4 regions of the Leptolyngbya sp. AS-A5 genome follow, and region 4 is predicted to be linked to each of the others. Evidence: predicted binding sites of a transcription regulator. Region 4 holds the regulator's gene; each other region holds the start of a gene.
What was found. The regulator NtcA, encoded in region 4, controls nitrogen genes in cyanobacteria. The targets are predictions, from matches to a motif close to TTTGTANNNNNNNNTACAAA.
Positions count from the first base shown of each region.

Region 1: NC980_RS15815 (DUF3155 domain-containing protein) is a predicted target of NtcA. The motif match lies at 2,365-2,384, and genes of this name have one in related genera.
Region 2: glnA (type I glutamate--ammonia ligase) is a predicted target of NtcA. The motif match lies at 2,082-2,101, and genes of this name have one in related genera.
Region 3: NC980_RS19445 (P-II family nitrogen regulator) is a predicted target of NtcA. The motif match lies at 1,928-1,947, and genes of this name have one in related genera.

Region 1 is NZ_JAMPLL010000013.1:54,748-58,943, reverse strand. It holds gene NC980_RS15825 (PadR family transcriptional regulator) at 815-1,207, shown strand; gene NC980_RS15820 (cofactor assembly of complex C subunit B) at 1,281-1,805, shown strand; gene NC980_RS15815 (DUF3155 domain-containing protein) at 2,013-2,330, opposite strand; gene NC980_RS15810 (GAF domain-containing sensor histidine kinase) at 2,627-3,883, shown strand; gene NC980_RS15805 (S-layer homology domain-containing protein) at 3,880-4,196, opposite strand, start outside.
Region 2 is NZ_JAMPLL010000001.1:249,124-253,319, forward strand. It holds gene NC980_RS01270 (bifunctional nuclease family protein) at 1-67, shown strand, start outside; gene NC980_RS01275 (aldo/keto reductase) at 79-1,179, shown strand; gene apcB (allophycocyanin subunit beta) at 1,306-1,815, opposite strand; gene glnA (type I glutamate--ammonia ligase) at 2,235-3,653, shown strand; gene NC980_RS01290 (class I SAM-dependent methyltransferase) at 3,799-4,196, shown strand, end outside.
Region 3 is NZ_JAMPLL010000021.1:27,051-31,246, reverse strand. It holds gene NC980_RS19465 (hypothetical protein) at 14-250, shown strand; gene NC980_RS19460 (DUF2809 domain-containing protein) at 251-634, shown strand; gene queF (preQ(1) synthase) at 612-1,010, opposite strand; gene NC980_RS19450 (hypothetical protein) at 1,222-1,806, shown strand; gene NC980_RS19445 (P-II family nitrogen regulator) at 2,019-2,357, shown strand; gene NC980_RS19440 (DVUA0089 family protein) at 2,419-2,874, opposite strand; gene NC980_RS19435 (thioredoxin domain-containing protein) at 2,894-3,634, opposite strand; gene NC980_RS19430 (hypothetical protein) at 3,848-4,081, opposite strand.
Region 4 is NZ_JAMPLL010000022.1:35,848-40,043, forward strand. It holds gene NC980_RS19880 (DUF3488 and DUF4129 domain-containing transglutaminase family protein) at 1-1,647, shown strand, start outside; gene ntcA (global nitrogen regulator NtcA) at 2,018-2,689, shown strand; gene NC980_RS19890 (DUF3084 domain-containing protein) at 2,814-4,196, shown strand, end outside.

The DNA of each region.
Region 1 (4,196 bases), on a different contig from region 4:
AAAAATAATCCTCTTAATCGCTTCGCACGCTAAGATTAACGAGAATTCTAGCGATTTCTCTAAAAAACTTCTGCCAATTTAAATCCGATAAGCTAAAATTTTGGGTTTTGACAGTCACAAGTAGACTAAAATTTTTCGTTGAAATTCAGCAAGTTCGTAGATTGGCAAAAGTTGATCGAACCGATAAGAGGTCAAGCTAAGCAGAGATTAGATTGCGTTATCAATTTGGGCGCCTGTCGATCGTAAATCTGCCAAGATTGCGAATAATCTAAATATTTCTTCAAATATCGCCAAATTCTTGAATTCCGTATGATACAGCGATTGTAAATTTACTTCCTAACCCACAAATTAGAATTTCAAGTTTAGAATCGAGAGGTACAATTTGCAGAAGCTAAGCAACTTAATGAAATGGCTGTTTTAAGAAAAGCGCATAGGCTGCTGGGTGCTATTTACACAGTGCAGTCAAGATGAAGACTGAATATTGCCCTATGATCTTAAGCACCGATTTCTTAAAATTGTTTAACTCAAAGCGATGCCGATTCGCTCAGTCTACGATCGAATTGTGAAGCTCATTCAGGCTGACAACTTAAATATCAATTCAAATGTTAGTTGTCATTTGAGTTGTGGAGTTGTTCAGTGTGTTTGTGCCAAGTTGCAATTCGAGCCAGTTTAATATTTCACGCTGAAGGATTAACCCTTTAGAGGGACGGCAACCTCCGATATGTGATTGTTAATCTAGGAAGCAAAGCTGAGTTTTCGATCTTCGTGTCGCTTTCTCAAGCAAGTGATTTGTCGCATACCTGGAATCAGACAGATGAAATTTGAGGATATTTACCAATTTTTCAAAGATCCGCCACCTTTCTATCTCAATAAAGAACTGGCGGTCTGTTACGTTCTCGCCGTCCTCTTGCGGGGAGATTCTTACGGAACTGAATTAATTCAACTGCTTGAAACAGAATATCCGCTGTATCGACTATCAGACACAGTTCTCTACAGTGCCTTGAAGTTTCTTGAGGATGAAGAAATGGTCACAGGCTACTGGAAAAAAGTCGAAGGTCGGGGTCGTCCCCGTCGCATGTATCAGATTAAATCTGAAGCCATGCCGCAGGCACAGGATCTTGCTCGACTCTGGCGCGAATATGCCGTTAAACGCGAAACCGCGCACGAGAATTCAGGAGTTCCTCAGGTTAGTGGGGCTGAGAAATAAGCAGCGGAGTTCTATCGATGTCCCGTTGTTGTCTAAACTGATGGTGTAATTGGGATTGCTCTTTAGTTGCGCCATGACTCAGCCTGTAATTGCCTCAACGCTTCTTCTCACCGTTCTATTAATGATTGGGCTGTTTTTCTTCATTCGCGCCTCAGTCAAAGATCGAACTCAGGAGGTGCGCTTGCTGTCTGACCAATCCGAAGATTCTCTGCTGTCTCAGTTGCGCTCCTACTTCGGGCAGCGCTCTTATCGAGTGGCGGCGATCGACGCAGCGAATAATCAGGTTACATTTGAAGGCGTAGTTCGCCCTAGCGTGTTCCTAGCAGTCTTTCTGTCCTTGCTTGCCTCGATCGGTGTACTGTGCTTTGTGCTCGTCCTCTCGATGGTGCTGCCCGACTGGTCAAATTTTTGGTTTGGATTATTGCTCCTGTCGCCCTTGGCAGGAGTCTTTTACTGGAAAGGGGCAGGGCGAGTTGAGCAGGTATCGCTTAGAGTAGAGCCGAGTCTAGATGCCGCATCGCGGAGCGTGATTACTGTAAAGGCACACCGGGATGAGTTAGCGGAGTTGCAGCGATTTTTAGAACTGAAATCAGAATAGCTCTGCTTCGGATCTAGCACCGTCAGACCGATCAAATGTAAAAGCTCCCTTCGTTGCGTTGAAGGGAGCTTTTATCAGATGAATGCTTTATATTAACTTGCTCAACTGAACCTGTAACAAAATTTAGCTACAGTTGCACTTCGCATTCAGAGCAAGCAAAGACCGATAAGCCGAACCATTTAAAGGTTCTGCCAATGGCAAAAACGTCTATCGGCTCCGGGACGGAACAACGACAGCATCCACTTCATCTTCAGAGGTTCGCAAGCTGGGGAATAAGAAATGATTTTCTTCCACATATTGTGCGCCAAATAATCCCTTCTCTGCCCAGAAGTATCGATCCGTGGTATGCTCATTTCTCTTGACCAGCAACAGCGCGGGCGGCACGATGCCTTCAGAGTGAATGAATTTGCGAGCAGCAGTAACGGGTTTATCTTCGCCACACTCAATGCTAAATTGAGGAACGCTTTCTAAAATCCGTCTTCCTTCCTGCCGCCGCCGACTCTTGCGTTTACGTCTCCTTGCCAAACCCTTTACCTCCTTAGGTTCCAAACTGCCGAAACTTGTAATGATCGTTACAAAACCCGTCGCAACTATATCAGCTCCCGCCCTAGACTTCAACTTCTCTTAACGCATCTATACAAAGTCTTAATTTTCTTTTTCCGAATTCCTGCTAGGTCATCAAAAGGAGTGGGGTTACACTCACAAAAGTTAAGACAAACGGATGCAAAAGGTTGGGGATCAGAGCTATCTACTAAATTAATAAGAAAAATTACTTATCGTCAATCCTTATTTTCCTAAAATCTGCCGAAGAAGAGATGCTAATGCCCACAAGTAGCGAATTCATTGAGTTGTGTCGATCGCAAATTGCGTTATTGACTCAGGCACTGGGGGCATCGCTCAGCGTGATCTATCTGACGGAAGAATTAGTTGAGAGTTCTCAAGCGCGTTTGATGCCGATCGCAGCTTACCCAGAAGCGGCTGGGACGCTGGATACGACTCAACGGCTGGCGCTCCCGGCAGCCGTTGAGTCGTATCCAGAGGTGACGACATCGAGCGGACTAACTCAGCCAAAACAATTAGTTTTGCCGCTGATTCATGAAGAATTAGTGTTCGGGTTGCTCGTGACCGAGCGTGAGGATCGTCCTTGGACAACCTGGGAGCGATCGCAGGTAGAGCGCATTGCCAATACATTATCGCTGGCTTGCGTAATGGATCAGCGGGCGCAGTGGCTCGATCAGGCTCAACGGCAACATCGATCAAGGCAATCTCAGCAGCATGATGTGTTGGATAATTTGCTGCACCAGTTAAAGAGTCCACTGACGGCACTCCGCACGTTTGGAAAGCTGTTAGTCAAGCGGATGCAGGCGACAGATGCAAATCGTGAGATTGCAGGCAGTATTTTGCGGGAAAGCGATCGTTTACAGGAGCTTTTACAGCAGTTTGACGAGGCGATCGACCTCGATTCCGTGGATGTGTTGGCGGAGGATGCCTCGCTGGTGAGCCGTCCGATTCCTTTGCTGCCCGCAGGGGTGCTGACCACTTCTAGTCTGGAGTTGATGCCCTGTTCGGTGAATGAGATTTTGCTGCTCCTAGTTGAAACGGCAGGCGCGATCGCGCAAGAAAAAGGGCTGGCACTTAGAACCGAAGTTCCAAACCCCCTCCCCCTTGTTTCTGCCAATCCTGGGGCGCTGCGTGAGGTATTAAGTAATCTAATCGATAACGCTTTGAAATATACACCGTTAGGCGGAGAGGTGCATATCCGGGCAAATCATAGGGACGATTATGTGAATGTTTGGGTTAGCGATACGGGATATGGAATTCCGCCGCAGGATTTAGAGCGGTTATTTGAGCGGCATTATCGGGGAGTGCAGGCGGATGGTGATATTCCAGGGACAGGGTTGGGGCTGGCGATCGCTCGCCGACTGATTGAACAAATGCACGGGTCGATTCAGGTGTTTAGCCCATTAAAAAGCGAGGGCTGGATCGCTCAAGACGACCACCCCCCGCAGCGAGGAACAAGTTTTGTTGTGAAGTTGCTGAAGAACGAAGTTGAGGAAACCCTCACAGGTAAGGGTTAGGAGCGCGGTAAGGTCAAGGCGCTGGTGAGGCGGAGATTTAGATCCGAGTTAGGACGGATGGAAATTAAATCAACGCGATCGCCCCCAAAGATCAGCCCTGCCAAAGCACCGACTCCAGTTCCAATCAAGACTTCTTCGGCGCGAATATTACGATCGCCCGTGACGGCAGAAATCCCTGCAGCAGCAGCGCTACCCAGCACCGCATCCTTAAGAATTGTGCCTGTACTTGCACCACGACGCACCGTTTCTGTCGTTGTAATCGGGTCAGAAGTTGCCGCGATCGCGACTCGCTGGCCATTTGCCAGGATGAGTT
Region 2 (4,196 bases), on a different contig from region 4:
TTTGTCAAATCTTAGCCCGGATGAACTGATCCAGCGCGGACGGTTTAGCAGTGGGGAAGCCCAGTAAACATTCCGCTCATGCAGTATCGCCGCTTCGGTCAGACGAATTTGTTTTATTCGATGTTTTCGCTGGGGACGATGCGCTGTCTGTCGTCTCCCCAAGTGATGGAACAAACGGTTCAACGAGCGATCGAGTTTGGGATTAATCACATTGAGACGGCGCGGGGATACGGCAAAAGCGAGGAATTTTTGGGGATGGCGTTGCAGGCTGTCGCGCGTGACTCTCTTTTTCTAACGACAAAGCTTCCACCCAGTTTAGATGCCGCACAAACCGCTCGCCTGATCGATGAGTCTCTAGAGCGGCTTCAGGTAAGTTCTATCAATAGCATTGCGATTCACGGCTTAAATACCTGGGAACATCTCGACTGGGTTAAAGCTGAGACGGGCTGCATGAAAGCGATTCAAGAGGCGATCGCAGATGGGCGAGTGCGGCATATTGGCTTTTCGACACATGGCTCGCTCGATTTGATTTTGGCAACGATCGAAACCAGTTTATTTGAGTTCGTCAATTTGCATTATTCGTTTTTCTTTCAGCGAAATGCTCCTGCGATCGAGCTTGCTCATCAGAAAGATATGGGCGTTTTCATTATTTCGCCTGCGGATAAAGCTGGAATGCTACACACGCCGCCACAAACATTAATCGATCTCTGTGCGCCATTCTCACCGCTTGAGTTGAATTATCGATTTTTATTGAGCGATTCTCGAATTACCACTCTGAGTGTAGGAGCCGCGAAGCCTGAAGAATTAGATTTGCCGGACTTAGAGAAAGATTTGAGCATCGAGGAAGCAATCGATCGCCTGCAAGCGAGAACAGCGATCGACCTCAATCAGTGCAGCCAGTGTTATCAGTGTTTACCTTGTCCCGAATCGATCCATATTCCTGAAGTGCTGCGCTTGCGAAATCTAGCAACAGCCTACGATATGACCGGTTTTGGTGAGTACCGCTATCGAATGTTTGAGAATGCGGGGCACTGGTTTCCGGGAAACAAAGCAAATCGCTGTACGGATTGCGGCGATTGTTTACCGAGATGTCCGGAAGAGTTAGACATTCCGAAATTATTACGGGAGACGCACGATCGCTTAAATGGCAACCCTGGGCGGCGATTGTGGCAGGATTAGACTGAAGAGAGCGACAAACCGTGACATTGTGCAAGGCTGAGGTTTGTATAGAAGAGCCTAAAGCCTCAATTTGTCCATAAAAAACGGGCAGAGAACAACACTCTGCCCATTGACAAAAAAGAAGTCTTACAGATCCTTTTCGCCCAATTCCCGCGCCATATAGTCAAAGGGTTGATCCAGGAAGCGAGTATCTGCAATACCGGCTGCGGCAGCTTTCGATTTCACAATGTCCTTCATGATTTGAATACCGCGCACGGTCGGGCCACAAGGAACGCCTAACGAGTTGTAGGTCTCGCGCAATCCTTCTAAAACCCGCTCATCTAAAACATCCGTGTCGCCTGCAACCAGCGCATAAGTAGCATAGCGCAAGTAGTAGTCCATATCGCGCAGGCAAGCGGCATAGCGACGAGTCGTGTAAGCGTTTCCGCCCGGACGAATCAGTTCTGGATTTTCTTCAAACAACTGCGAGCCAGCTTGGCGCACAATTTCTGCGGCATCTGCATTAATCGTCGCAGCCGCTTGAACGCGAGCCATTCCGGTATCAAAATAAGTTTTCAGGCTGTCGATCGCATTGCGATCCAAATAACGCCCTGTAATGTCGTAGTTTCTAATCAGGCTTGTCACTGCGTCCCGCATGAAAGTCTTCTCCCAAAAATTGGCTCAATTTGAGTTTTGCCGAATTTCCCCGCTTTACAGCAAGCTTCGGGGATTCGTAAAAGATGTAAGCTCAGTTTACCACGCAGGCTTGAGCCTCCATGTTGAACCGTACCTTGGAGCTTGTCGCCAGATGAGATGATTGTTACAATTTTTAATTCTTGTAGAAGCGATCGCCAAGCCAGAATTCCTACTAGCCGTGCGCTTTGAGCCTTAATCAATACTTAATTCTGTAGAACGTAAATGATTTTGTATCTTCTGATACAAAACTGCGTTAAACCTGTTCCTACCATAATTCAGGACAGATTGCGGTGAGCGGACGGCATCCCTCTAAATGTCGATTCCTGATCCGATTCAATGCTCAGCGTAGAGCAAGTTACGCGATTTACTAGGAGTATTTCATGGCAACCCCACAAGAGATCTTGGCGAAGATCAATGACGAGAACATTGAGTTGATTGATCTCAAATTCATCGATACGCCAGGGATTTGGCAACACCTCACCCTGCACAGAAGCCAAATTGACGAAAGCAGCTTCACCGACGGCGTTCCGTTTGATGGATCGAGTATTCGGGGTTGGAAATCGATCAACGAGTCAGATATGTCGATGGTTCCTGATCCGGATACGGCATGGATCGATCCGTTTATGGAACACAAAACGCTGAGCATGATTTGCTCGATTCAAGAGCCGCGTACCGGACAGCCCTACAGCCGCGACCCGCGATCGATTGCCCAAAAAGCGATCGATTATCTGCAATCGACCGGACTGGGTGACACCGCTTTCTTTGGTCCTGAAGCAGAATTCTTCATTTTCGACGATGTTCGCTACGACCAAAACCAGCACGAAGGCTACTATCACGTCGATAGCGCTGAAGGCATTTGGAACTCTGGTCGCCAAGAACCCGGCGGAAACTTAGGATATAAGCCCCGCAACAAAGAAGGCTACTTCCCCGTGGCTCCGACCGATACTTCGCAAGATATGCGATCGGAAATGCTGTTGACGATGGCGAAGTGCGGCGTGCCGATCGAAAAGCATCACCATGAAGTGGCAACGGGCGGACAGTGCGAACTCGGCTTCCGTTTCGGAACACTGATTCAAGCCGCAGACTGGCTGATGACCTACAAGTATGTGATCAAGAATGTCGCTCGCAAATACGGCAAGTCTGTCACCTTCATGCCGAAGCCTGTGTTTGGCGATAACGGTTCGGGAATGCACTGTCACCAGTCGATCTGGAACAACGGTCAACCGACTTTTGCAGGCGATGGCTACGCAGGGTTGAGCCAAACTGCACTGTGGTACATCGGGGGTATCCTCAAGCACGCGCCGTCGCTGTTGGCATTTACAAACCCGACCACGAACTCCTACAAGCGCTTGGTTCCTGGCTTTGAAGCTCCAGTGAACTTGGCATACTCGCAAGGCAACCGCTCCGCATCGGTACGGATTCCGCTCTCTGGCACCAATCCGAAAGCGAAACGCCTAGAGTTCCGCTGCCCGGATGCGACCTCGAATCCCTACCTGGCATTTGCGGCAATGCTCTGTGCGGGTATCGACGGTATCAAGAACCAAATCGATCCGGGTTCACCGCTGGATGTAGATATCTACGAACTCAGCCCCGAAGAATTGGCAAAAGTGCCTTCAACTCCAGGATCGCTTGCTGAAGCGCTGAAGAGTTTGGAGACCGATCACGAGTATTTGACCACAAGTGGAGTCTTTACCGAAGACTTCATCGAAAGCTGGATCAGCTACAAGCTCGATCGCGAAGTGATTCCGATGAGCATTCGTCCGCATCCGTATGAGTTCATGCTCTACTACGACTGCTAAAGCGTTCTGATTTTGCATGAAAAAAGCGATCGGGCTAAGTGGCCCGATCGCTTTTTTCATGCAAAATCGTTCGCTCAAAGACGATTCTCACCGATTAGAATTCGTTACACTTATTCATAGTCGTAGATTGCTGCTTAATATCACCATGCCCGATACACTCACCAAGCTGGCATATCAAACTTTTCAGCAAGGCAAAAGCTACTTTGGTTTAGCGCATAAAGCTCTTAGCACTCAATTGCTTAACATCGTTGCGCCTGCTCCAGCCGAAACCAAGCCGAATCCAAAACCGCTCTCGTTTGAACTGATTCACACCATCCAAAAGCGCATGGATGCCATTCTTGAAACCGATTGGCAAGATGCCGAAAAAGGAGTTTATCCTGCAAGTCTCTTGTTCGATAATCCCTGGGACGATTTCTTCCGCTACTATCCTGCCGTTTGGCTGGATCTGCCGGAAATGTGGCAGCGCGTGAATCAAAAGCGCCATCAAGACTTTGATCCTGGAGTCGAGACACAAGGATTACCCAGCTACTATGTGCAAAATTT
Region 3 (4,196 bases), on a different contig from region 4:
GGAGTAAATCGCTGTGATACAAGACAGGCCTCGACTTGATCGGCTTGAAGCTGAGATCGGAAGCCAACTTACTCTCAACGCTTCGCTAAGAACTTCGATCGAACTTCTCAACAATACGGTTGAATCCCAGCGTCAAGAAATCGCTGAATTGAGAGCAGCGACTGAAGCACTTTTGCAAACTGCCCAGCTTCATCAATCCAATATCAAGCTTCTTTCAACAGAATTTTGTCGCGATGGACATGGAGTATAGATGCCTTATCGCGTCTCTTTGCTGCTGACGATCTCACTCATCATTCCACTCGGTTACTTCGTACGATTCTCGCCGCTATTTCCAAATTGGTTTAGCGATGTGTTCGGAAGTATTGCTTATCAAATCTTCTTTATTTCACTGGTTCAATTCTGTTTTCCGAAAACGCCGATCGCCAAAACTGTAATCGGCGTTTTTATCTTTGCGTGCGCGATCGAATTCTTGCAACTCTGGCAGCCTCCTTTTCTCCAAGCCATCCGCGCCACACCTCCAGGACGATTGATTCTCGGAAATACCTTCCTGTGGTCAGACTTTCCGTCCTATGCGATCGGAAGCACAGTCGGATGGCTCGGAATGCGCCAGCTTAAACGGGCTTCGTATGGCTAACTTCGACCACCGTATGCACATTCCCGCGAGGGGTGTAATCTGCTTTGACAGAGATCTCTAGCGGATCGCAGGCAGCGACGATATCATCGAGAATTTGATTCGCGGCTTCTTCGTGAGAAATGTAGCGATCGCGGTAGCTATTGATATACAGCTTGATCGCTTTGAGTTCAACCACGCGCTGATCCGGCACATAGTTCACATAAATTGTGCCGAAATCGGGATAGCCCGAAAACGGACATTTACAGGTAAATTCCGGCAGCGTAATCGAAACCGTGTAGCGTCGCCCCGGTCGTGGATTTGGAAAAGTAATCAGCTTGCCTTCTTCGATCAGGCGTTCCCCATACTTCACTTCTGGGCGTTCTTGCGCTTGTGTCATGTTGAATCTGAAAAAATAACCTGACTGATCTTAGCAATCGGATTTACACGACGATCGCCATCCGCTTGAGGAACTTCTCCGTACAATCCCCGAAATTGATCCCCAAATCGAAATTTTTCTAGAAGAATCTTGACGAAAATCGCTTTGATTGCTTTAATTGCGGCTATTCTCAGGGCATTCCATTACGCTTCGACCGAAATACCTTATTGCTATGAATCCAATGCCGCAAAAAACGCCTCCCCGATCGGTGAACCTGCCCCCGCAGCCCCCGTCGGTTGGTTATTCCCCCTCCGTGCCCATCTCTGTCTATCGAGAAGTGGTTGCCGAACTCCAGGCAGCTAAAACGGAAATGGAGTCGATCAAAACTCAAAACCAGCAGTTAACCAAGCAAAATCAGCAACTGCGTCAGGAAATTGAAAAAGCCGTTCAATCTGCACTCAACCTACGCCAGTTCTCTAACTCGATCGCACCAGTCAAGCCTGTGGCACCGCCCCGGATCGATTTGACCCTCGACAGCGAACCCGTTTCATTTCAAATCCCGGTGATGCCGCCGAGAATGCTCGTAGAGCCGGAAGCTGAAGTGATCCCGCCGCACCTTGAGCTAAAACCACTGGACGACGACAAGCTGGTCATCGAGCAAGACAGCCAACCCCGGCGCAAACTCAAACTCGAAAAAGAATCAGGCATCGAGCTAAACGGCTGGATGCTCGGCGCTGTGATTTTACTCATCGTTGTGAGTGCTTTTGGTGCAGGCTTCCTGCTGGTGCGTCCCTTACTCAATCCTTCGGCTAAGTAATTTCTTGATTCGTAACGCATTGCAATTCTGAAATTACGAATTGCAACCAGGGAATTCCGATTTTTATCGCTCCGTGCGAAACTCGGAAACAGCACTACGATCGGGCAGACTCAGTTGTGAATCTGTATCAAATGTTGCAAAATCTACTTTGTGAACAATGATACATAGTGTCATGCCCGAACGATAGAAATTAGGATTAAGGAGTGTAAGGCTTGAAAAAAGTAGAAGCGATTGTTCGCCCATTTAAACTCGATGAAGTCAAAATTGCATTAGTGAATGCTGGAATTGTCGGTATGACTGTTTCTGAAGTCCGAGGCTTTGGACGGCAGAAAGGCCAAACTGAGCGCTACCGGGGATCTGAATACACGGTAGAGTTTCTGCAAAAGCTCAAAATTGAAATCGTGGTCGAAGACGATCAGGTGGACATGGTGGTTGACAAAATCATCGTGGCAGCCAGAACCGGAGAAATTGGAGACGGTAAGATCTTCATTACTCCCGTTGACCAAGTGGTTCGGATCCGCACAGGTGAGAAAAACTTTGAAGCGGTTTAACGACAATCATTTTTTCTTAAGCTAAACAAAAGAGGCAACTGATATCGGTTGCCTCTTTTGTTTAGGGTGTAGGTCTTAATCGGGTCAGTTTCAGCTTAAACGGGCCTCCTGCTGTCTCTCCAAACGCTTTCACGCGCACAATGTAGTTTCCTGCCCGCGCAATTCGCGTAAACAGCAGCGAATTGGTCGTGCCATCAGAACCATCGTCGTTTTCTGCGATCGTCGCTCCTCGCGTAGACATCAGCGCCACGATCGTATCGAAGTTATCCGAAGACAAATCGATCGCAATTTGATCCCCTGCCTGCAATTGCACAAGATAATCCCGCGCAAAGTTGCCGTCTCCGGTTGGAATATCCGTATCGGCTAAGCGATCGTTGACTTCCCGCCCCGGAGTCAGCGGAATCGGGGCATACGTGCGATTAGGCGTTTGTGCCATGGCACGAGTTGAAAGTACGCTGCCTGCGGCACACGCGAGCGTGACCGGCATTGCACAAACCCAAACCATCCATCGTTTCATCTTCACTCCTCACCTTGCTTTACTGCGCTTGACTTAAAACCTGCTCTAGGGCAGCGATTTCAACATCCCCTGAAAACACGCGACCATTCATCACAAAGAATGGTGTGCCATTAATGCCTAGCTTTTCTGCGAGTTGTACATCCGCTGCGATCGCCGCTTCGGCAGCTTGAGAGTTGCGATCGCGATCAAAGCGCGTCACGTCTAACCCTAAGCTTTTCGCCAAGCTCGCATACAGCGGCTCACCTAACTGTTGCTGCTGTGCGAACAAGCCATCGTGAAACTCCCAGAATTTCCCCTGCTGTCCGGCAGCCCAAGCGGCTTTTGCGGCTGGGAGTGCCTGAGCATGAATGCTAGTTAACGGTAAATGCTTATAAACCAGTGTGACGCGATCGCGGTTCTTTGTCACAAACTCGCGCACTGTTCCGGCTGCCGCCTGACAATAGGGGCACTGAAAATCAGAAAACTCAACAAGAACGGTTTTTCCGGCTCCTTTAGTCGGTGATTGGGCGATCACCGCTTTTGGCTTTTGCTGCAATTCCTGAATAAAGGACTGCTGTGCTTTGCGCTGAGTTTCTTGTTGCTCACGCTGGTAAGCTTGCACCGAGTCTAAAATCGCCTGGGGATTTTTCTGAAGGACTTGTAAAACTTGGGCTTCAAAATTTGGATCAATTTTGGTGGAATCTGCCTGCACCGGAGCAGAACAGCTAAATAAAATCAAGCTGACCAATAACCAGCTTGCGAAGTGTTTTAGCCTTCTCATTGCGTCTTAGCTCTAAAATCTGCCCTCGCACTATAGCTTATGTTAGCTATCGAGGGTAAAGAAGCGGGGAGCGAGGGATAAGCGTTGAGGAGACTACCCGATCGCTCTTGTGCAAAAGCAATTCTTTCCCCACTCTCCACCCACCTTCTACATTTCTTGCAGAATCGATGTGTCATCGCGCCCAACCTGAGTAAGAATAGAAGGGGGATCGCTTTACTGGGTGACGTAAGACTGTCGAGCAGTCGCGCAAAAGTTCGCTACTCCATCCGGATTGCAGGGATGAACAGCAACTTTACAGGATTCAGCAGTCCCAGCAGTGTGTTTTGAGTTGGAAACAGAACTTCCGCAACCGTTGATTTTGGTCAACTTCGGAGCTTCAACCCGCTTCCGATCGATCACCTGCACACCGTTCGCAGCCTTCCCACCTGCTAAAACTGGGAAGCTCATCGGCTTGTTGATTTACCAAGATGCGATCGTTTGATGCCAGTACGAGAACTGCCTTGAACGATCACATCTTGTGATAAGTGACGAATTCAAAGCCGCTGAGCCTGACCACCCCGTT
Region 4 (4,196 bases):
GTGCTGCCTGCGATTTTTGCGATCGTGCTGGCATTGGGGTTGGTGATTTTTGCGCTGATGCCGCGACTTCCTGGATATCAGTTACGTATATTTCCGGTCAGTTCTCCGGTGAGCGTTCAGGAGCGATTTAATAACCGAGTGATTACCAATCCGGGCATGGGTCAGAGCCGAGATCCGCGTGTCGGAATGCGATCGGGGAGCGGAAAAGGCGCAGGGCAAAGCCAAGATCCAGATGACCTGTCTTATGCTGGATTTGGCGACAAGATTAGCCAAAACGTGCGGAATCCATTAAAGCCGCGAGCCATCATGCGGGTGAGATCGCAGATCGAAGGCTTTTGGCGGGTGATGGCTTTCGATCGCTACACAGGGCAGGGTTGGGAGGTGTCGCGCAACGACAAGACGCAGACGATTAAACGCTCACCTTGGTCATATCGGTTCTTTCTGCCGACTCCGGTGACGATCGGCAAAACACGCGAAGTGGTGCAGACCTACACGATTATTGCCCCAATGCCGAATCTAATTCCGGCGCTTTCAAGGGCGAGAGAAATCTATTTCCCGACCGATGAAATTGCGATCGACCCCGAAGCAGGATTACGTGCGCCGATCGAGCTGGGCGATGGCATTACTTATACCGTGGTGTCGGATGTGCCGTATCGCGATCGCACGTTGCTGCGGCTGTATTCGGCCAGAGCGCAGTATCCAAAAGAGAGTCCACACTTACAGATTCCGGCGGGAATTGCTCAGAATGTCGCTAAAGAAACGAAGCGAATCCTGGCAACTTCTGAACAGCCGATCGAGTCCGATTATGAAAAGGCGCTTTATCTGGGGCAGTATTTGAAGCAGCGTTATCAGGTTCGGCAAGACCTGGATTTGCTGAAGCCGGGTGAAGATCTCGTCGAAGCATTTTTGCAAAATCAAGGCGGCGATCGCGATCATTTTTCTACGACGCTGACGATGATGCTGCGATCAATTGGCATTCCGGCGCGATTAGTAGCGGGATATGCGCCCGGAGAATTTAATCCCTTCACCGGACTGTACATTGTGAAGAATACCGATGCTTACGCGATCACAGAAATCTTCGTGCCGCGCGTGGGATGGTTCACGATCAACCCAATTCCGGGACATGAACTGATTCCGCCGTCGATCGAGGAATATCAGCCCTTTAGTCTGTTGCAGCGATTTTGGAACTGGGTCGCGGGATGGCTACCTCTGCCTGTAACGGCTTGGATCAGCGAAGTAATTCAGACGATCAGGAGCGCGATCGGCTGGTTTTTGGCGCTGTTTACTCAAGGATTAGGTGGATTCTTTACCGCGTGTTTGCTAATGATTAGCACTGCCTTGCTGGTTTGGCTGTGTGGTCAAGGCTGGAAAAAATGGCAAACTTACCAGCGGTTGCAGAAGCTTGCACCGATGGAGCGGCTTTATCAGCAAATGCTGTCTCGCCTCGAAGCGCAAGGCACTCGTAAATCTTCAGCAGATACGCCGCTAGAATATGCCCGACGAGCAAAAACCATGCGGACTCAAGAGCAAGCAGGTGCGATCGAAGACATTTCCCAAGCGTATGTGAAGTGGCGCTACGGACGAGAAAAACCTGAAATTGAAGCGCTGCGGCATCAGTTGAAGAGACTAAAACCTCAGCGAAAGTAAATGAGTAAGCCTGTGCCAAAGGCAACACCATTGGCAGTATTCGTTTCGGATAGCAACCGTCTCGACTTCAGCAGCACAAAGGAATCCGCTCGAATGGGTGCAAGTGACACTATCGACACCCGATTCGAGCTACGGTATAATCTTCCGAAATTATTCAGCCCTGAGAGGGAGAATCTAAGCGTGCCGAAAAAAACACGCTCGAAAGTAGAAAATTCCCAGAGATTTTCAGGATCACGGCTAAAATGTAGCGCAGTGTACAAAAAGCATTCGGTGACTCAGTTTTAGTGGTCTAAAGTCATCAATTGTTTACAAAGCTCGATCGCTGACCGGCTCGTAAACTCATCCAGCACTCGACACGACAAGGAAAGAAATGGTTGTGACCAAGGATAGACCGCTTGCAGCAATGTTCCGTCAGATTGGAGGAAGTGCATATCCTCCCGTGATTGAGACGTTTGAACGGGGCAAAACAATCTTCTTTCCCGGAGATCCGGCAGAACGAGTGTATTTTCTGGTCAAGGGTGCCGTCAAACTGTCGCGGGTATACGAAGCAGGCGAAGAAATTACGGTGGCGCTGCTGAGAGAAAACAGCGTATTCGGGGTGCTGTCACTGATTACCGGACAAAGAGCCGATCGCTTTTATCACGCCGTTGCCTTTACTCCGGTTGAGTTGCTTTCGATCCCGATCGAGCAAGTCGAGAAAGCACTGAAGGAAAACCCCGAACTTTCGATGCTGATGCTCAAAGGCTTGTCCTCGCGAATTTTGCAAACCGAGATGATGATCGAAACCCTAGCGCACCGGGATATGGGATCGCGATTGGTGAGCTTTTTGCTGATTCTCTGCCGCGATTTTGGAGTCCCATCGCAAGAGGGAATCATGATTGACCTCAAACTCTCGCATCAAGCGATCGCTGAAGCGATCGGTTCGACTCGCGTGACGGTGACGCGCTTACTGGGAGATTTGCGTCAGGACAAAATGATTTCGATTCACAAGAAAAAAATCACCGTTCACAATCCGGTAACGCTAAGTCAGCAGTTTACCTAATTGGACTAGAATTCTTTCCTTGAAGACCCGCCCGAAGTATAAATCGAACAGGCATAATGATAGGCGGATCTAGAATTGCCTTGCCAGTGTAAAAGTGCTGGTCTAAGGATCTCTTGGGAGTCTTATGTCCGATGTCGGGCTGATTTTAATTCTGGTGGTGTTGGTGTTGGGTGGAGTGATCGCAACAGTGGGTGATCGCTTGGGAACTCGTGTGGGAAAAGCGCGGCTTAGCTTGTTTAATCTTCGTCCGAAGCAAACCGCGGTCGTAGTCACCATTTTGACCGGAACGCTGATTTCTGCCTCAACTTTAGGAGTGCTGCTGCTGGCAAGTAAAACCTTTCGCGAAATGCTGCTGAACTTTGGGCGAATCCAAACCGAACTGCGCGATCGCGGACGCGATTTGGAAAAAGCTGCCACCGATCTGAAGGCGACCGATGCTCAGAAAGCCCAAGTTGAGAAACAGCTCACAGAAGCCCGATCGGAACGCGCCCAAGTTGAGGAACAGCTAAAGCGAATCAATGCCGATCTGAAAACTTCAATCGATCGCCAACGAGAAACCAATGCTCAACTCCGCACCACCGAAGCGCAGCGTGATCTCACGCGTCGTCAACTGATCGCGGTGTCTGGTCAAGCATTAAAACTCCGCAGCGATATCAATCAACTGCAATCGGAACAAAAGACCCTGATTATGCAGCGCGATCAGGTCAAGCAGCAGATCGCCGAGCGCGATGCAGAGATTGCCGAACGCACCAAACTGATTGAACAACGCGATCGTGAGATTAATGAGCGCGATCAGGTGATTGGGCAGCGTGAGACGGATCTGAAGCGATTAGAGGCGCAACGAGCCAGCCTAACTGCGACACTGCAGCAAATTGAACGGGATGTCGAACTAATTCGCAGCGGCGATCTGGCGATTTATCGGACACAAGTGTTGTCTTCTGGCGTGGTGCGCGTAGGGAATTCAGAAGGTGCGAAAGCAGCGATCGATCAACTCCTGCAATATGCAAATCGTTCTGCGGTTGAGGCACTGCGGCTCGGACGAGATGATCTGCAAATTGTGCAGATTCGGACGACGGAAGTTGAAAGTTTGATTCAACAAATCAGGAATGGTCAAGATTATCTGGTTCGGGTACAAGCCCTCGCAAACTATGTCAAAGGCGAAAACAAACCCGTGTTTGTTTATATGAGTGCAGTCCCCAATCGGGTTGTGTTTTCTGCGGGAGAGACGATCGCTGCCCAAACGATCGATCCCTCCAAGCTTGCACCGCAGGACTTCCAACGGTCGATTCAAGAACTGCTTGCTGTTTCTAATACTCGCGCTCGTGTCGCTGGCGTTTTGAACGACAACATTCAAATCGAAAAACTGCTTACATTAGGATCATTCATTGACCAGCTGCGGCGCTATCCCACTCCGGTTGAACTGCGAGCGATCGCATCGGATACCACATACACGGCTGGGCCGCTCAAAATAGAATTAGTGGCAGTTCAAAACGGACAAGTGGTGCTG